3 regions of the Streptomyces sp. NPDC107517 genome follow, and region 3 is predicted to be linked to each of the others. Evidence: predicted binding sites of a transcription regulator. Region 3 holds the regulator's gene; each other region holds the start of a gene.
What was found. The regulator HrcA, encoded in region 3, represses chaperone genes, less so after heat shock. The targets are predictions, from matches to a motif close to TTNGCACTCNGNNNNNCNGAGTGCNAA.
Positions count from the first base shown of each region.

Region 1: a site for HrcA is predicted at 3,704-3,730, ahead of groES (co-chaperone GroES). Genes of this name have one in related genera too.
Region 2: a site for HrcA is predicted at 5,667-5,693, ahead of ACZ67T_RS12595 (FmdB family zinc ribbon protein). Genes of this name have one in related genera too.

Region 1 is NZ_JBVJPM010000010.1:135,884-142,420, forward strand. Features, by position in the region: gene ACZ67T_RS23525 (cell wall-binding repeat-containing protein) at 1-413, shown strand, start outside; gene ACZ67T_RS23530 (class I SAM-dependent methyltransferase) at 391-1,602, opposite strand; gene ACZ67T_RS23535 (polysaccharide deacetylase family protein) at 1,727-2,641, shown strand; gene ACZ67T_RS23540 (polysaccharide deacetylase family protein) at 2,647-3,636, shown strand; gene groES (co-chaperone GroES) at 3,873-4,181, shown strand; gene groL (chaperonin GroEL) at 4,292-5,917, shown strand; gene ACZ67T_RS23555 (ester cyclase) at 6,033-6,537, opposite strand, start outside.
Region 2 is NZ_JBVJPM010000004.1:385,573-392,109, reverse strand. Features, by position in the region: gene ACZ67T_RS12610 (penicillin acylase family protein) at 1-2,081, opposite strand, end outside; gene ACZ67T_RS12605 (potassium/proton antiporter) at 2,299-3,870, shown strand; gene ACZ67T_RS12600 (MFS transporter) at 4,208-5,500, shown strand; gene ACZ67T_RS12595 (FmdB family zinc ribbon protein) at 5,704-6,036, shown strand; gene ACZ67T_RS12590 (S-methyl-5'-thioadenosine phosphorylase) at 6,130-6,537, shown strand, end outside.
Region 3 is NZ_JBVJPM010000015.1:43,596-50,132, reverse strand. Features, by position in the region: gene ACZ67T_RS29765 (DUF3097 domain-containing protein) at 1-801, opposite strand, end outside; gene ACZ67T_RS29760 (MBL fold metallo-hydrolase) at 836-1,567, opposite strand; gene hrcA (heat-inducible transcriptional repressor HrcA) at 1,689-2,705, shown strand; gene dnaJ (molecular chaperone DnaJ) at 2,706-3,842, shown strand; gene ACZ67T_RS29745 (nitronate monooxygenase) at 3,955-5,028, shown strand; gene ACZ67T_RS29740 (16S rRNA (uracil(1498)-N(3))-methyltransferase) at 5,025-5,768, shown strand; gene ACZ67T_RS29735 (VOC family protein) at 5,788-6,180, shown strand; gene ACZ67T_RS29730 (S41 family peptidase) at 6,270-6,537, shown strand, end outside.

The DNA of each region.
Region 1 (6,537 bases), on a different contig from region 3:
GGAGCGCGCCGAGCCAGGCGGGGCTCGCCTCGGTCGACTCCTGGCGCGGCGGTGTGTCCGCGGGCTCCGCGATGAACGTGTTCGGTCCCGTGCTCTGGACCACGCCCGGCTCCCTGTCGAGCGCGACGAGCAGCTACCTGATGCGGGAGTCCGCGAGCGTCCAGTTCACGGTCGGCTTCGGCGGCAGCACTTCCGTGGCGGCCGGCGCGCTGGACGCCTCAGGAGCCGCGATCAGCGCGGGCAGCGGCCAGTACGTCTATCACCCGTACTACAACGGTGTGGAGCCGCAGAGCACGCGGCGGAGCACCTTCCTGGCCCGCACGAACGGCGGTGACGCCACCTCGGTGGAGCGGACCGGCCCGATCGGTGCCGAGCCGAACCTGGAGCCGCTCAGGACCCGGCACCACCAGTAGCCGGCTGCGCGGGCGCCCCCAGCAGCATCGTCGGGGCGCCCGCGACGCGGGTCAGGAAGACCGTCAGCGCGTTCGGGCCGTGCCGCTTCGGCAGCGCCTTGCGGCGCAGCTCCTCCGGCTCCACCGCCGACCCCCGCTTCTTCACCGTCAGGATCCCGACCTCGCGCTCCCGCAGCAGCGCCTTCAACTTCTTCACGTTGAAGGGGAGTTGGTCCGTGATCTCGTAAGCCGTGGCGTACGGCGTCGCGTGCAGCGTGTCGGAGGTGACGTAGGCGATCGTCTCGTCGATCAGCCCGCCCCCGACCTCCTCGGCCACGTCGGCGACCAGGTGGGCGCGGATGACGGCGCCGTCGGGCTCGTACAAGTACCGCCCCACGGGCCGTACTCCGGGGTCGGGGAGGCCGCGGCCGGTGAGTGCGCGCGGCCCGGGGAGCAGCGTCGCCCGCATGCGGCCCGGCTCGGTGCCGAACCAGAGCACGGCCTCCTTCACGTCCCCGCCGTCCGAGATCCACTCGGCGTCGGCCGCGCCGGGGATCGCCTCGTGGGGGATGCCGGGCGCGATCTTCAGGGCCGCGTGCCGGGCCCCGAGCGCCGCGCCGACCGCCCAGGACAGGGGAGGGGAGTACGCCTCCGGGTCGAAGATCCGGCCGCCTCCCTTGCTGCCGGCCCGGCGCGCGGGGTCGACGAACACGGCGTCGTACGGCTCCGTGTCGACCTCGGTGACATCGGCCTCGCGGACCTCGATCAGCCCGTCGAGGCCCAGGGCCTGAGCGTTCGCCCGGGCGACTTCGCAGGTCAGGGGGTCGCGATCGACGGCGAGTACGGAGATCCCGGCGCGGGCCAGCGCGATCGCGTCGCCGCCGATGCCGCAGCACAGATCGGCGACGGAGCGCACCCCGAGCGCCTTGAACTCCTGCGCGCGGTGGGTGGCGACGCTCGTGCGGGTCGCCTGCTCGACGCCGTTCGCCGTGAAGTACATGCGGCCGGCGTCCGCCTCGCCGAACTTGGCCGCGGCGCGCTGTCGCAGCCGGGCCTGGGCGATGGCCGCCGAGACGAGCTCCGCCGGGTGGTCGCGGCGCAGCCGGGTGGCGACGGCGAGCTCCTGGCCGGGGGTGATGTCCCGTACGTCGTCGAGGAGCGCCTGGCCCTCCGCGGAGAGCAGCGAGCTGAAGGAGGCGAGGTCGTTCACCAGGCCCATTGTGGGCCAGTCGGTGGACGGTGCGCGCCCGGCCGCGGTGTCGGGCCCTGATCGGCGCCGCGAGCTGCGAGGATCCGGCGCCATGCGACTTGTACGACAAAACGACAAAAGGGTCATGAAGGGGACGCTGAGTCGAAGGGCCCGGAACAGCCGTACGCGGACCGGTCTCGCCGGGCTCGCCGCCTGCGCGGTGGCCTCCGGGTGCGCCGCGTCCGTCGGCGCGGATGCCGTCCGCCCGGCGCCCGGCCAACAGCCCCTCCACGGGCCGCCTGCCCACGCTCTCGACTCCTACGGGGGCAAGCCGGGCACCGCGCGGGCCGCCCGGGTCGCGATGGCCAGGAAGTGGCGCCTCGCCGAACCGCCGCTCCTCGCGCCGTCCCCGCCCGCCGGCAAGCCGGTGATCGGCGCCCGCAAGGGCTTCGAGGTCCACGGCCAGGAGGATCTGCCGCCCGTCTTCACGACCGTGCCCACCAAGGACAAGGTCGTGTTCCTCACCATCGACGACGGCTCCGAGAAGGACCCGGCGTTCCTGGAGATGATGAGCGACCTGAAGATCCCGTACACCGCCTTCCTCAGCAACTACCTGGTGGAGGACGACTACGGCTACTTCAGGAAGATGCAGTCCCACGGCGTCACCCTGAACAACCACACGCTGACGCACCCGTACCTGCCCGGCCTGTCCTACGCGGGGCAGAAACGCGAGATCTGCGGCATGCAGAACATCATGGAGGAGCAGTACGGCAAGCGGCCCGTCCTCTTCCGCCCGCCGTACGGCAACTACAACCGGGACACGCTGCGCGCCGCCAAGTCCTGCGGCATCAAGTACGCGCCGATCTGGAACGAAGAGGTGTTCGCCGACCACATCGAGTGGCGCGAGGTGGACCAGGACCTGCACCCCGGCGACATCGTCCTGACCCACTTCCGCGGCCGCGACGAGTGGAAGGGCACCATGCCCGACATGGTCCGCCGGCTCATGAAGTACGTCACCGACAAGGGGTACGCGGTGGCCCGGCTGGAGGACTACCTGTGAGGTCCGTGCGGGCGCGACAGGTCCCCGCGCGCACCGGGCGGCCGCGGCGGCTGCTCGCCGCCGCCCTGGCCGCCGGTGTCCTCGCCTCCGCGCTGCTCACCGGGTGCGCCCCGTCCGTGGACCCGATCGAGCGGCTCAGCAGGAAGGCGGCCGAGAAGGTCCGCCACGCGAGCCACCCGGCACCGACGGCCACACCGGCCGCCGGCGTGGGGCGCGGGTCGGCCTGGGGCGCTCTGGGCGCCGGGAAGGCGGCGCCCGGGGCGCCCGCTCACGCCGCGCCGCTCAACTCTCCGCAGGGCGGCCGCGCTTCGGACGCCTATCGCGGCTGGGGGCTCTCCGCGCCGCTCGCCCCGGCGCCCAGACCTCCGGTACGCCACGCGGCCGGGCCCGGCCCGGGCCCGTACCCGCTTCCGCCCGTCGTGGACCACGTCCGGACCAGGGACCGCGTCGTCTTCCTGACCTTCGACGGCGGCGTGGACCGCGACCCGCGCTTCGCCGACATGGTCCGGGACCTGAGGCTGCCCGTCAGCGTCTTCCTCACGGACGGCGTCGCGGGCCCCGGCCACGACCGGTTCGGCACGCTGCGGGCCCTCGGCGCGGGCGTGCAGAACCAGACCCTGAACCACCACTCGCTGCCCTCGCTCCCGTACGCCGAGCAGCACGCCGAGATCTGCGGCCAGCAGGACCGGCTCAAGAACCGCTTCGGCATCCGCCCCCGTCTCTTCCGCCCGCCCTTCGGCGAGTACGACCAGGACACCCTGCGTGCGGCCGCCACGTGCGGGGTCGGTGCCGTCGTCCTGTGGCGCGCCTCGACGACGGGCGAGGGCCTGAGTTACGCGGACGGGGACCGGCTGCGTCCCGGTGACATCGTCCGGGTTCGGTTCAGTGACCGTGCCGGGCCGCGCGGCGCGACGCCGACCGGGACGACGGCGCGGCTGCTGCGCAGTATCCAGGCCCAGGGGTTCACGGTGGGGAGGCTCGAGAACTACCTGTGAGGGAGGGGCCGTAGGGGCTGTGGCGGACGGGCCGGAGGGGCCGTGCGGAGGACTCGCCCTCAGTGAATTGGCACTCCGCTTGACCGAGTGCTAATCGCAGTCATAGTCTCGGCCCTGGCACTCCCCACTGGAGAGTGCCAATAGCGACGGGCAGGTCCGGCACCCGCGACGACGGATCCACCTGGTCGCCACCTCAGACAGTCAACCCCGTGATCTCCGAAGGGGGAGGTCGGATCGTGACGACCACCAGCTCCAAGGTTGCCATCAAGCCGCTCGAGGACCGCATTGTGGTCCAGCCGCTCGACGCCGAGCAGACCACCGCCTCTGGCCTGGTCATCCCGGACACCGCGAAGGAGAAGCCCCAGGAGGGCGTCGTCCTCGCCGTGGGCCCGGGTCGCTTCGAGAACGGTGAGCGCCTGCCGCTCGACGTGCAGACCGGCGACATCGTGCTGTACAGCAAGTACGGCGGCACCGAGGTGAAGTACAACGGCGAGGAGTACCTCGTCCTCTCGGCTCGCGACGTGCTCGCGATCGTCGAGAAGTAATTCACCCACTGTTTTAGTTCTGCGCCCCTGGCACCCCGCTACTCAGCTGCGACTTTTCTCAGCATGCCGGGCGTCGGGGGCGCAGTTCGTTCGAGAGGACTAACAGCTCCATGGCGAAGATCCTGAAGTTCGACGAGGACGCCCGTCGCGCCCTCGAGCGCGGCGTCAACAAGCTTGCCGACACGGTCAAGGTGACGATCGGCCCCAAGGGCCGCAACGTCGTCATCGACAAGAAGTTCGGCGCACCCACCATCACCAACGACGGTGTCACCATCGCCCGTGAGGTCGAGGTCGAGGACCCGTACGAGAACCTCGGCGCCCAGCTGGTGAAGGAGGTGGCGACCAAGACCAACGACATCGCGGGTGACGGCACCACCACCGCCACCGTGCTCGCCCAGGCCCTGGTCAAGGAAGGCCTGCGCAACGTCGCCGCCGGCGCCTCCCCGGCCGCCCTGAAGAAGGGCATCGACGCCGCGGTCAAGGCCGTGTCCGAGGAGCTCCTCGCGACCGCCCGCCCGATCGAGGACAAGACCGACATCGCCGCCGTCGCCGGTCTGTCCGCCCAGGACTCGCAGGTCGGCGAGCTCATCGCCGAGGCGATGGACAAGGTCGGCAAGGACGGTGTCATCACCGTCGAGGAGTCCAACACCTTCGGGCTCGAGCTGGACTTCACCGAGGGCATGGCCTTCGACAAGGGCTACCTGTCTCCGTACTTCGTGACGGACCAGGAGCGCATGGAGGCCGTGCTCGAGGACCCGTACATCCTGATCAACCAGGGCAAGATCTCCTCCATCCAGGACATGCTGCCGCTGCTCGAGAAGGTCATCCAGGCCGGTGGCTCCAAGCCGCTCCTGATCATCGCCGAGGACGTCGAGGGCGAGGCCCTGTCGACCCTGGTCGTGAACAAGATCCGCGGCACGTTCAACGCCGTCGCCGTCAAGGCGCCCGGCTTCGGTGACCGCCGCAAGGCGATGCTCGGCGACATGGCCACCCTCACCGGTGCCACCGTCATCGCCGAGGAGGTCGGCCTCAAGCTCGACCAGGCCGGTCTGGACGTGCTCGGCACCGCCCGCCGCGTGACCATCACCAAGGACGACACCACGATCGTCGACGGTGGCGGCAACAAGGCCGACGTCGAGGGCCGCGTCAACCAGATCAAGGCCGAGATCGAGAACACGGACTCCGACTGGGACCGCGAGAAGCTCCAGGAGCGCCTCGCGAAGCTCGCCGGCGGCGTCTGCGTCATCAAGGTCGGTGCCGCGACCGAGGTCGAGCTCAAGGAGAAGAAGCACCGTCTGGAGGACGCCATCTCCGCGACCCGCGCCGCGGTCGAGGAGGGCATCGTCTCCGGTGGTGGCTCCGCTCTGGTGCACGCCGTCAAGGTCCTCGAGGGCAACCTCGACAAGACCGGCGACGAGGCCACCGGTGTCGCGGTCGTGCGCCGCGCCGCCGTCGAGCCGCTGCGCTGGATCGCCGAGAACGCCGGCCTCGAGGGCTACGTCATCACCTCGAAGGTCGCCGAGCTCGACAAGGGCCAGGGCTTCAACGCCGCGACCGGCGAGTACGGCGACCTGGTCAAGGCCGGCGTCATCGACCCGGTCAAGGTCACCCGCTCCGCCCTGGAGAACGCCGCGTCCATCGCTTCGCTGCTGCTCACGACCGAGACCCTGGTCGTCGAGAAGCCGGCGGAGGAGGAGCCCGAGGCCGCCGGCCACGGGCACGGCCACTCCCACTAGTGCACTGAGCACTCGGTGCGGCGCCGGTCGCACCGGCGTCTGCTCGTACGAGGCCCGGTTCCGCGCTTGTCGCGGGGCCGGGCCTCGGCGTTGCGCCCCGCGACACGGCCGACGGTCAGTCCTCGAGTTCGTCGAGCGCGCCGAGCTGGGCCATCAGCCCCAGCCGGTCCTCGTGCCACCAGCCCTCGACGATCTTCCCGTCCTCCTGGAACCGGAAGATGGTCGCGCCGGTCATCGTGAGCTGTTTGCCCGTCGCCGGGATCCCCATGAAGTTGCCGTTGTGCTCGGCGCTGAAGGTCCACCGCGTGCACACCCGGTCGCCTTCGGTGATCTGGTCGTCGAGGGTGAACTCGAAGTCGAACGCGCCGCGGTACATCTCGATCTGGCGCCGCATCGCGTCGAGACCGATGGTGTCCGTGACGTTGCCGGGATCGTGGTCGTGGTAGTCCTCCGCGAGCAGGCCGTCCAGCGGCGGCAGTTCGCCCTCGGTGGCGATCGTCTCGAAGAACCGGCGCGCGTTGCCCGCGTACAACTGCTCGTCCCGCACCACGTCCAGATCGGTGAAGGTGGGCATCTCGTCGCAGAGGGCGACCATTTCCCGGAAGACCGTGTCGGTTTCG
Region 2 (6,537 bases), on a different contig from region 3:
GCCGAGTCCGGGTTCTGGGTGTAGTCCCAGTTCTCCAGGAGCTTCTGCGCCTCGCGGACGTACTTGTCCGAGACGTCGATCTTGAGCAGCTTGGGCACGAGCAGCTTGGCGATCTCGCTGCTGTTGTCCATCTGCATGGTGCGCATGTCGTCGGTGGAGATCTTGCCGCCGCCGGCGATCTTCGACTCGATCAGGTCGGTGATGCGCTGGCTGCGCGTGCCGTAACCCCAGTCGGAGGTGAGGTGGTACGGGTACTTGTCCTTGTCGATGACGGCCTGGTTGGCGGTCACGATGTAGCCGCGCTTGGGGTTGTACTCGTACGGCAGCGCGGACTGCGGGATGTAGCTCTTCCAGCGGTAGGCGGCGTCCCAGCCGGGCGCGGGCAGCGAGCCGTCGCCCTTGCCCCTGACCGGGATCTTGCCGGGCGCCTGGTAGCCGATGTTGCCCTTGGTGTCGGCGTAGATCAGGTTCTGCGAGGGCACCTCGAAGTCGGCGGCGGCCTTGCGGAACTGGGTCCAGTCCTTCGCCTTGTTCAGCTCGAAGACGGCGTCCATGGACTTGCCGGGGGTCAGCGCGGTCCAGCGCAGCGAGACCCCGTAGCCGTCGCCCCGGTCGGGGGCGGCGGCGTCTACCTTCGCCTTCTTGCCGACCTTGACCAGCTCGTCGTCCCGGTCCGAGATCAGCGGTCCGTTGTTGGTCTCGCGGACGGTGATGGTCTTGTCGTCGCCGCCGGCGACCTTGATGGTCTCCTTGCGGGTCTCGAAGGGCACCGTCTTGCCGTCGTACTGGTAGCCGCCGCCGCTGTTGAGCTTCTCCAGGTACAGGTCGGTGACGTCGGCGCCCAGGTTCGTCATGCCCCAGGAGATGTCCTGGTTGTGGCCGATGATCACGCCGGGCATCCCGGAGAACGTGTAGCCCGTGACGTCGTACTGGCACGAGGCCGACAGGCTCCGGCAGTGCAGGCCCATCTGGTACCAGACCGACGGGAGCTGCGGCGACAGGTGCGGGTCGTTGGCGAGCAGCGGCTTCCCGGTGATCGTGTGCGCTCCGGAGACCACCCACGAGTTGGAGCCGATGCCGTTGCCGTTCGGGCCGACGGCCGCGGGGACCTGGTCCAGGGCGTCGGAGAGCCCGGTCAGCTGGCTCTGGAGGTCGTTGGGGGCCTCGGTGTCGCCCGCGAGACCGGTGCCGGTGGCGCCTTGCGTGCCGGTTCCGGTACCAGTTCCGGTTCCGGTGCCTGTGGAGGTACCCGTTCCGGTGCCCGTTCCCGTGCCGGTTTGACTTCCGGACCCGCTGGAGCCCGCCCCGTAGGAGCCGGTCGCGCTGTCGTAGGAGCCGGACTGGACGATCGCCTTGTGCCGGTCGTACGGGTAGTCCGGGTACAGGTCCGCGATCTGCTGCGGGCCGAGGCGGCTCGTCATCAGGGAGCGGTCGATCTCTTCCTGCATGTTGCCGCGCAGGTCCCACGCCATCGCCTTGAGCCAGGCCACGGAGTCGGCCGGCGTCCACTTCTGGGGCGCGTAGTCGTTGGTGAACCCGAGCGCCGCGTACTCGACGGAGATGTCCCCGCCGTCCTTGCCGGCGAGGTAGGCGTTGACTCCCTTGGAGTACGCCTGGAGGTACTTCTTCGTCTCGGGCGAGAGCTTGGAGTCGTACTCCTTCTGCGCCACCCGGTGCCAGCCGAGCGTCCGCAGGAACTCATCGGTCTTGACCTGGCTCTTGCCGAACATCTCGGAGAGCCGGCCGGAGGTCATATGGCGGCGGACGTCCATCTCCCAGAAGCGGTCCTGCGCCTGCACATAGCCCTGGGCCATGAACAGGTCCTCGTCGGACGAGGCATAGACCTGAGGGATCCCGTAGGAGTCCCGCTTCACGTCCACGGGACCGGAGAGCCCGTCGAGCTTGATCGAGCCCTTTGTCTGCGGGAAGGAGGCACGCACGGTACTGACGCTCCAGTACGTGCCGTAACCGATGCCCGCGACAATGGCCAGGACCAGCACGATCACGATCAGTCGGGCTCTGCGCCCCTTCTTCTTCTTGCCGGACGAATGGCCGGAAGAGGCGTTGGTGTTCGAGGGCATCGCTGTCCTTGCTGTCCTTCGCGAGCGGCAGAGCGGGCTGCAGGCGGGCTGTGGGGTCACGGAGCGCTGGAGCAACCATAGGCGCAGGGCACGGCGGCCTCGGACGCGGTGTCAAGAACCCGGGGCCCCAACCCGCCCGAGGTCACCCTGGAGGGCGTCAAGAAAGCGTTAACGATTAGGTAAGGTAACGAAGTACCTGGTCGTTCCGCAGCGTCCCGTGCACCCGTACGGGCCACCCCGTACGGCCTTCGGAGGAAGGAAACAGCCCCTGACTGTCCACCACCTCAACCAGCTCCTGCTCGTCTGTTCGCTGGTCCTGCTGATCGCCGTCGCGGCCGTGCGCATCTCCTCGCGCAGCGGTCTGCCCAGCCTGCTCCTCTACCTCGGCATCGGGGTGGCGATGGGTCAGGACGGCGTCGGCAACGTGTCGTTCAGCAACGCCGAGCTGACGCAGGTCATCGGCTACGCGGCCCTCGTCGTGATCCTGGCCGAGGGCGGCCTCGGCACGAAGTGGAAAGAGATCGAACCGGCGCTGCCGGCCGCCGTCATGCTGTCCACGGTCGGCGTCGCCATCAGCGTGGGCGTGACGGCCGCCGGAGCGCACTACGTCGTGGGGCTCGAGTGGCGGCATGCGCTCATCATCGGCGCGGTGGTGTCCTCGACGGACGCCGCGGCAGTCTTCTCCGTGCTGCGCAAGGTGCCGCTGCCGTCCCGCGTGACGGGCGTCCTGGAGGCCGAGTCCGGCTTCAACGACGCCCCTGTGGTGATCCTGGTGGTGGCCTTCTCCACGGCGGGGCCCATCGAGCACTGGTACACCCTCCTCGGCGAGATCACCCTCGAACTCGCGATCGGCGCCGCGATCGGGATCGCGGTGGGCTGGCTCGGCTCCTTCGGCCTGCGGCACGTCGCGCTGCCCGCCTCCGGCCTCTACCCGATCGCCGTCATGGCCATCGCCGTCACCGCGTACGCCGCCGGAGCCATGGCCCACGGCAGCGGATTCCTCGCCGTCTACCTCGCCTCGATGGTCCTCGGAAACGCGAAACTGCCGCACTGGCCCGCCACCCGCGGTTTCGCCGAAGGGCTCGGCTGGATCGCACAGATCGGCATGTTCGTCCTGCTCGGCCTGCTCGTCACCCCGCACGACCTCGTGGACGACGCATGGCCCGCGATCGTCATCGGCCTCGTGCTGACAATGGTGGCCCGCCCCGTGGAGGTCGTCGTCAGCCTTCTGCCGTTCCGCATGCCCTGGCAGGAGAAGGCCCTCATGTCCTGGGCCGGCCTGCGCGGCGCGGTGCCCATCATCCTGGCGACCATCCCGATGGTGAACGGCGTCGAGGACAGCACCCGGATCTTCAACATCGTCTTCGTGCTCGTCGTCGTCTACACGCTCGTCCAGGGACCCACGCTGCCCTGGCTCGCCCGGAAACTGCGGCTCGGCAGCGACTCCGCTCCCGCCGCCGACCTCGGCATCGAGTCGGCGCCCCTGGAGAGGCTGCGCGGACATCTGCTGTCCGTGGCGATCCCCAAGGAATCCCGGATGCACGGCGTCGAGGTCAGCGAGCTGCGGATGCCCCCGGGCGCCGCCGTCACGCTCGTGGTGCGCGACAAGCAGTCCTTCGTACCGCTGCCGACGACCGTCCTGCGGCACGGTGACGAACTGCTCGTGGTCGCGACGGACCAGGTACGGGACGAGGCCGAGGCCCGGCTGCGGGCCGTGGCACAGGGCGGCAAGCTCGCCGGATGGCTGGCGGGAAAGGGCGGCCCGGGACGCCCACGGCGGGCGCACTAGCGCCGTAGCGCGTACACGGAGAGCGGGGGTGCCGGGCTCAGGGAGGGCGCCGGCGGGCGGATGGCGGGTCGATGGCCGGTGGATGAAGTTCCGCTACGCGGAAGAAAGCGGCCCGTCCGGCCGTTAGCATGGTCGGTACACACTTGAAGTTCCACCGACTCTGCCTGATGTAGAGCCGGCGCGACCGCAAAGCGGCCGCGGTTCCCTTGCATACCCTGCATGGCCCAGGCCCTCCTGGCGCGGACCCCGGTATCACTCGGTTCCCGGCGCATGAGGACGGCTCTCGGCGCACACCCCTACCGGGGCAGCGCTACCAGGCGGCAGAAAGGCAAGGGCCGTGCCAGAGAATCACTCGGCCACGGTCACCGACAAGCGTCCCGGATACGGCCGGCTGCTGCGCACCCGCGGCGCCTGGACGTTCCTGCTCCCCGGCTTCGCCGCCCGGCAGCCGTTCGCGATGCTCACCATCTCGACGGTCCTGCTCGTGCAGCACACCACCGGCTCGTACGGGACAGCAGGCGCCGTCTCCGCCACCACCGGCGTCTCCATGGCGCTGTTCGCCCCCTTCGCGGGCAAGCTCGCCGACCGCTTCGGGCAGCGCGCCGTCCTCGTGCCCGGCGTCCTGCTGCACACGGCGTCCGTGCTCCTGCTGACGGTGCTCGCGCTCACCGACGCCCCCCTGTGGACCCTGTTCGTCGCGGCGGTCCCGACCGGCGCCTCCACCCCGCAGATCGGTCCCATGGTGCGGGCCCGCTGGGGCGTCAAGCTCCAGGGCTCACCCCTCATGACCACGGCCGCCGCCTTCGAGTCGGTCACGGACGAGTTCACGTTCGTCCTCGGCCCGCTGTTCGCGACCGCCCTGTGCACCGGCGTGCACCCCGCCGCCGGTCTTGTCACCGAGGCGTCCCTGACGCTCGTGGGCGGCCTCCTGTTTGCCGCGCAGCGGGGCACGCAGCCCCAGCCCTCCCGCACCACCGGCGAGGTCCACGCACGCGTGGAGCACGTTTCCGCGCTGCGGATCCCCGGAGTGCGCGTCCTGATCGTGGCGTTCCTCGGCATCGGCTCCGTCTTCGGCGGCATGCAGGTCGCCCTGGCCGCCTTCACCGAGTCGATCGGCGAGCCCGGCCTGAACGGTGTCCTCTACGGGACGTTCGCCGCGGGCAACATGCTCTCCGGCATCGTCTGCGGAGCCGTCGCCTGGAAGATCGCGCCGCAGCGCCGCCTCCTGCTCGCCTACACCGCGCTCGCCGTGACCGCCTCCGGCCTCTGGGCCGCGCAGTCGGTGCTGCTGCTCGCCGGGGTCGGCCTGCTGGTGGGCACGTGCATCGCCCCGGCCCTGATCACGGGCTACACGCTCGTCGAGAAGCTGGTCCCGCCGACCGCCCGCACGGAGGCCTTCACGTGGCTCACGGGGGCGGTCGCGCTCGGCCAGGCAGCGGCCGTCACGGTCGCCGGCCAGCTGGAGGACCGCCTCTGGGACGGCGCCGGATTCCTCGTCCCGATGGGCGGCACGGTGCTCGCCGTGCTGCTCCTCGCGGCCCTGCGTTCGCGGCTGGTGCCGCCGCGCGTGACCAAAGTAGTCACGCGCGGCGTGGCCCATCGCGATCCTGTCGCGATCGGTGAGATGTGACAGCATTCTTTTTTCTTCGCGGAATACGTCACTGTGACTCCGCCGCCAAGCAGCTCCTCACTCAGGCGTAAAGGCCCTCATGACGGTCAAGCCCTGACCGCCGTCCGGAGACAGGTGACGTACGTTACTCCGTTCAGCGTCTGTCACGGGTTAATATGGACGATCGTTAGCACTCATCGAGTGAGAGTGCCAGGAGGAAGCAAGTGCCGACGTACCAGTACCAGTGCACCGAGTGTGGCGAGGGCCTCGAGGCGGTGCAGAAGTTCACCGATGACGCCCTGACCGTGTGCCCCAGCTGCGACGGACGCCTCAAGAAGGTGTTCTCGGCGGTCGGCATCGTCTTCAAGGGATCGGGCTTCTACCGCAACGACAGCCGCGGCTCCTCGTCGAGCAGCTCGCCGGCGTCGTCGTCCGCGAAGTCGACCCCGGACACGAAGTCTTCGTCCTCGGACTCCAAGTCGTCCTCCGCGTCGACGTCCTCGGCCTCCGCTTCGTCTTCTTCTTCGAGCTCGTCCTCGAGCTCTTCCGCCGCCTAAGGCCGCTCGGCCGCTCCGGCCAAGTTCTTACGGAACCCTGTCGTCCTGCGACGACAGGGTTCTCGGCGTTCCCGGGCGGATACTGTGCCGGACATGGCGAATACAGTCCCGGGCACGGCGAACAAGGCGAACACACAGGTCACGGCCGAGATCGGGGTCATCGGCGGCTCCGGCTTCTACTCGTTCCTGGACGACGTGACCGAGGTCCAGGTCGACACCCCTTACGGAGCGCCGAGCGACTCGCTCCTCCTCGGCGAGATCGCGGGCCGGAAGGTCGCCTTTCTGCCCCGCCACGGCCGCGGCCACCATCTGCCGCCGCACCGCATCAACTACCGCGCCAACCTCTGGGCCCTGCGCTCAGTGGGCGTCCGGCAGGTTCTCGGCCCGTGCGCCGTGGGCGGGCTCCGGCCCGAGTTCGGACCGGGGACACTCCTGGTGCCCGACCAGTTCGTGGACAGGACGAAGGCCCGCGCGCAGACGTACTTCGACGGGGAGCCGCTG
Region 3 (6,537 bases):
GCGCACCCGCGACAGGATGTGCTGCCAGGCGCCGCCGGTGTTCTCCGGCCAGCCGAGCGCCCGGCACACGCCCGTCTTCCAGTCCTGGCCGCGCGGCACCCGGGGCCACGCCCGGATGCCCACGGCCGACGGCTTCACGGCCTCCCACACGTCGATGTAGGGGTGACCGACGACCAGCGCGTGCTCGCCGGTGACCTGCGCCGCGATCCGTGACTCCTTCGAGCCGGGCACCAGATGGTCGACGAGGACGCCGAGCCGCGCGTCCGGCCCCGGAGCGAATTCGGCGACGATCGCGGGCAGGTCGTCGACGCCCTCCAGGTACTCCACGACCACACCCTCGATGCGCAGGTCGTCGCCCCAGACCCGCTCCACCAGCTCCGCGTCGTGCCGGCCCTCGACATAGATGCGCCCGGCCCGCGCGACCCGCGCCCGCGCCCCGGGGACCGCGAGCGACCCGGAGGCCGTGCGCGTGGGACGTACGGGCGCCGCGGCCACGGGACGTACGAGGGTGACGACCCGGCCTTCGAGCAGGAAGCCGCGCGGGTCCATGGGGAACACCCGATGCTTGCCGAAGCGGTCCTCCAGGGTCACCGTCGGGCCCTGGGCCGTCTTCTCGCAGCGGACGACCGCCCCGCAGAACCCGGTCGTGACCTCCTCGACCACGAGATCCACGTCCGCCGCCACCTCGGGCGCGGCCTGCTGCTTCGTCCAGGGTGGGGTGAGGTCAGGGGAATACTGACGGTGCCGCGGGCCCGAAGGGCCCTCGTGGGAAGGGCGGTGGCGGGAGACGGGTGGGAGCATGGTGCAGACGATAGGAGTGCGAACTGCCGTGCGGTTACGACACGCCGAAACGCGCCGCCAGTGCGGCGCGCTGCGCACGGACAAACTCCGCATTCACCGCGGCTCCGTGCCCGGGGACGTACACGGCGTCCTCGCCGCCCAGTTCCAGCAGCCGGTCGAGGGCGGCCGGCCAGCGCGACGGCACCGCGTCACGGCCCGCCTGCGGCTCGCCCGACTCCTCGACCAGGTCGCCGCAGAACACGACCTCGGGCGTGCCCGGCACCAGGACCGCCAGGTCGTGCCCGCTGTGCGCCGGGCCCACGTTCGCGAGCAGCACCTGGAGCCCGCCGCCCAGATCGAGCGTCCACTCCCCGCACACCCGGTGGTGCGGCACGACGAGCACGTCCACCGCATCGGCCGCCTCCTCGCGCGGCACGCCGTGCGCGACCGCGGACGCCCGCAGTTCGTCGCGGCCCCGCGTGAACACCGTGTCGATGCCCGCGGCGCCGTACACCTCGACACCGGCGAACGCCGCCGTGCCCAGAACATGGTCGAAATGGGGGTGCGTCAGCGCGATATGCGTCACGCGCGCGTGCGGGCCGATGAGGCGCCGGGTGTCCGCCCGCAGCGCCGCACCCTCACGAAGTGATGAACCCGTGTCGATCAGCAACGCCGCCCCGTCGCCCACCACAAGGCCCGTCGTGCAGTCCCAGCCCGCCAGCCGGATCCGCCCCGCCCGAGCGGACAGCTCCTCCCAGCCCACCTCATTCCAGTCCAGGTCGTCCATGGGTCCGACGCTAGCGCCCTTGCCGGGCCCGTACCCACCGGCCGTACACTGACCCGGAGACCATTGGCACTCGGCCGCACCGAGTGCCAGCCGCGGACGACACAGCTGGAGGTGCGCGCGAATGCTCAGTGAACGCAGGCTCGAAGTGCTGCGCGCCATCGTCCAGGACTACGTGGGGACCGAGGAGCCGGTCGGCTCCAAGGCGCTCACCGAGCGGCACAGTCTCGGCGTCTCACCGGCGACGGTGCGCAACGACATGGCGGCGCTCGAGGAGGAGGGCTTCATCGCCCAGCCCCACACGAGCGCCGGGCGGATCCCCACCGACAAGGGGTACCGCCTGTTCGTGGACAAGCTGACGGCGGTCAAGCCGATGACGGGGCCCGAGCGCCGCGCCATCCAGAACTTCCTCGACGGCGCCGTCGACCTCGACGACGTCGTCGGCCGGACCGTGCGGCTGCTCGCGCAGCTGACGCGGCAGGTCGCCGTGGTGCAGTACCCGTCCCTGACGCGGTCCACCGTGCGCCACGTGGAACTGCTCTCGCTCGCCGCCGCCCGTCTGATGCTCGTACTGATCACGGACACGGGCCGCGTCGAGCAGCGGATGATCGACTGCCCGGCGCCGTTCGGCGAGACCTCTCTCGCCGATCTGCGGGCCCGGCTCAACAGCCGGGTCGCGGGACGCCGCTTCGCGGACGTCCCGCAGCTGGTGCAGGACCTGCCGGAGTCCTTCGACGCGGAGGACCGCGGCACGGTCTCGACGGTGCTCTCCACTCTCCTGGAGACACTCGTCGAGGAGACCGAGGAGCGGCTGATGATCGGCGGCACCGCCAATCTCACCCGCTTCGGACATGACTTTCCCCTCACCATCCGGCCCGTCCTGGAGGCCCTTGAGGAGCAGGTCGTGCTCCTCAAGCTCCTTGGTGAGGTAAACGATTCGGGCATGGCCGTACGGATCGGTCACGAGAACGCCCATGAGGGACTCAGCTCCACCTCCGTGGTCTCGGTCGGCTACGGTTCGGGCAGCGAGGCAGTCGCCAAACTCGGCGTGGTCGGACCGACCCGCATGGATTACCCGGGAACGATGGGAGCAGTACGCGCAGTGGCACGTTACGTCGGACAGATCCTGGCGGAGTCGTAAGTGGCCACGGACTACTACGCCGTACTCGGCGTGCGCCGCGACGCCTCCCAGGACGAGATCAAGAAGGCCTTCCGCAGGCTGGCCCGTGAGCTTCACCCGGATGTGAATCCGGACCCGAAGACACAGGAGCGGTTCAAGGAGATCAACGCCGCCTACGAGGTGTTGTCGGACCCGCAGAAGAAGCAGGTCTACGACCTCGGTGGCGACCCGCTCTCGCAGGCGGGCGGAGGCGGGGCCGGCGGCTTCGGCGCCGGTGGCTTCGGGAACTTCTCCGACATCATGGACGCGTTCTTCGGAACGGCGTCCCAGCGTGGTCCCCGGTCGCGCACGCGCCGCGGCCAGGACGCCATGATCCGGCTCGAGATCGAGCTGGACGAGGCCGCCTTCGGGACCACCAAGGACATTCAGGTCGACACGGCCATCGTCTGTACGACCTGCAGCGGCGAAGGTGCCGCGCCGGGTACGTCCGCGCAGACCTGTGACATGTGCCGCGGCCGCGGCGAGGTGTCCCAGGTCACGCGGTCCTTCCTCGGCCAGGTCATGACGTCGCGGCCGTGCCCGCAGTGCCAGGGCTTCGGCACCGTCGTGCCGACGCCGTGCCCGGAGTGCGCCGGTGACGGCCGCATCCGCTCGCGGCGCACGCTCACGGTGAAGATCCCGGCCGGCGTCGACAACGGCACGCGGATCCAGCTCGCGGGCGAGGGCGAGGTCGGCCCCGGCGGCGGCCCCGCCGGTGACCTGTACGTCGAGATCCACGAGCTGCCGCACCCCGTCTTCCAGCGGCGCGGCGACGATCTCCACTGCACCGTCACCATCCCGATGACGGCCGCGGCGCTCGGCACCAAGGTGCCGCTGGAGACGCTCGACGGCCTGGAGGAGATCGACATCCGGCCGGGCACGCAGTCCGGCCAGTCGGTCCCGCTGCACGGGCGCGGCATCACGCACCTGCGCGGCGGCGGCCGCGGTGACCTCATCGTGCACGTCGAGGTCCTGACGCCGACCAAGCTCGACCCGGAGCAGGAGCGCGTACTGCGTGAGCTGGCGAAGCTGCGCGGCGAGGAGCGGCCCACGGGGCAGTTCCAGCCGGGGCAGCAGGGGCTGTTCTCCCGGTTGAAGGACGCGTTCAACGGGCGCTGACCGAGCCCGGCACAGGCAATGAGCAGGGACCACGTCCCCCGCATCACGCGTGGCACATGCCACGCGGAAGGGCCGATTCGGTCCGATGCGGGGGACGTGGCACGATGCGGTCATGTCCCCCACGCTGACCGATCTCTGTCACTATCCGATCGTGCAGGCACCCATGGCGGGCGGTGCCTCCTGTCCGCAGCTCGCCGCCGCCGTGTCGGAGGCCGGCGGGCTCGGATTCCTCGCCGCCGGGTACAAGACCGCCGACGGGATGTACCAGGAGATCAAGCAGCTACGGGGGCTGACCAACCAGCCCTTCGGCGTCAATCTGTTCATGCCGCAGTCCGAGTACGCGGACCCCGCGGCCGTCGCCGTCTACGCCAGCCAGCTCGCCGGTGAGGCCTCCTGGTACGGGACGCAGCTCGGGGACCCGGACTGCGGCCTCGACGACGGCTTCGACGCGAAGCTCGCGATCCTCCTCGACGACCCGGTACCGGTCGTCACCTTCACCTTCGGCTGCCCGAGCCGCGACGTCCTCGACTCCCTCGCCCGCGTCGGCACCCTCACCGCCGTCACCGTGACCACCGCGGAGGAGGCGCAGGCCGCCCAGCGGGCCGGCGCCGACGCGGTGTGCGTCCAGGGCATCGAGGCGGGCGGCCACCAGGGCACCCACCGGGACAACCCGGAGGCCGACGGATCAGGCATCGGACTCATCGCGCTGATCGCCCAGGTCCGCGAGGCCGTACAGATCCCGATCATCGCCACCGGCGGACTCATGCGCGGCGGACAGCTCGCCGCCGTGCTCGCCGCGGGCGCCGACGCCGGACAGTTCGGCACGGCCTTCCTGGTCTGCCCCGAGTCCGGCGCCAACGTCCTGCACAAGCAGGCCATGACGAACCCGCTGTTCGTGCGGACCGAGCTGACGCGGGCCTTCTCGGGCCGCCCCGCGCGCGGCCTCGTGAACCGGTTCATGCGCGAACACGGCCCGTACGCGCCCGCCGCCTACCCCCAGATCCACCACATGACGTCGACGCTGCGCAAGGCCGCCGCCAAGGCGGGGGACCCGCAGGGGATGGCGCTGTGGGCCGGGCAGGGCCACCGGCTCGCCCGTGAGCTGCCCGCCGGCCAGCTCGTCGAGGTGCTCGCGGCGGAACTCGCGGAGGCGAAGGACGCGTTGGGCGCGCGGGGTGCCGCATGACGGCGCCGGTGTTCGTCGTCGACGAGGTGCCGTCCGCCACCACGTTCGTGCTCGACGGGGCCGAGGGACGGCACGCGGTGTCCGTGAAGCGGCTGCGCGCCGGTGAGGACGTCGTCCTGACCGACGGCCGCGGGTGCTGGACCGAGGCGGTCGTGGAGGCCGCCGAGGGCAAGGACCGGCTCGTCGTCACGGCGGGCCCCGCCCGGGAGGAGCCCGCGCAGGCACCCAGGATCACCGTCGTCCAGGCCCTGCCCAAGGGCGACCGGGGCGAGCTCGCCGTCGAGACCATGACGGAGACCGGCGTCGACGCGATCGTGCCGTGGCAGGCCGCCCGCTGCATCACGCAGTGGAAGGGCGACCGCGGCGCCAAGGCGCTCGGCAAGTGGCGGGCCACCGCGCGCGAGGCGGGCAAGCAGTCCCGCCGGGTGCGCTTCCCGGACGTCGCGGACGCCGCGTCGACCAAGCAGGTCGCGGCACTGCTCGCCGGGGCGGACTTCGCGGCCGTACTCCACGAGGACCGCGACTGCGACAGCGGCGCCCTCGCCACGGTGGAGCTTCCCACGGCCGGGGACATCGTCCTCGTGGTCGGCCCGGAGGGCGGCGTCTCGCCCGATGAGCTCGCCGCGTTCGCCGAGGCGGGCGCGCGGCCGTACCGGCTCGGGCGTAGCGTTTTGCGTACGTCGACCGCGGGGACCGCCGCGACGGCGCTGCTCCTCGGCCGCACCGGCCGCTGGTCCTGATCAACCCCGAGGGGAACGCGTGGAACTCGCCCAGGTCAGACTCCTCGTCACCGACTTCCGTGCCTGTTACCACTTCTACGCGCACGTGCTCGGCCTCAAGCCGCAGTCGGGCGCTCAGGACGGCCCGTACGAGAAGTTCAGCCCCACGGCGGGCTCCGCGGGCATCGGGCTCGAGGACCGGGCGCTGATGGCGCAGGTCATCGGCGATCTGAGTGACGCCCCGGACGGGCACCGGTCCCTCGTCGTGCTGCGGGTCGACGACCTGGACGAGTACTGCGAGCAGATCGTCGCGCGCGGCGCCGAGATCCTCCACGGGCCCGCGCCGATGACCGACCGGATGCGGGTCGCCCACCTCAAGGACCCCGAGGACAACATCGTGGAGCTCCAGGAGTGGCTGCTGATGGGCGGCTGACCGCCCTCGCCGGCGGTGGCGTCGCGCAGATCCGGGGCAACTGACCAAACCCCCTGACCTGGCCGTGCGCGCGTGCCTAGGGTGATCAGGTGACACGGACAGCGCACTCTGGATATCTCCGGTTCCCGCATCTGCACGGCGAGTTGGCCGCCTTCACGGCCGAGGACGACGTCTGGGTCGCTCCTCTCGACGGCGGGCGCGCCTGGCGCGTCAGTGCCGACAACGTCCCCGTCAGCCATCCCCGGATCTCGCCCGACGGCACCACCGTCGCCTGGACGTCCACCCGCGACGGCGCCCCCGAGGTGCACATCGCCCCGGTCGACGGCGGACCCTCCAAACGCCTCACGTACTGGGGAA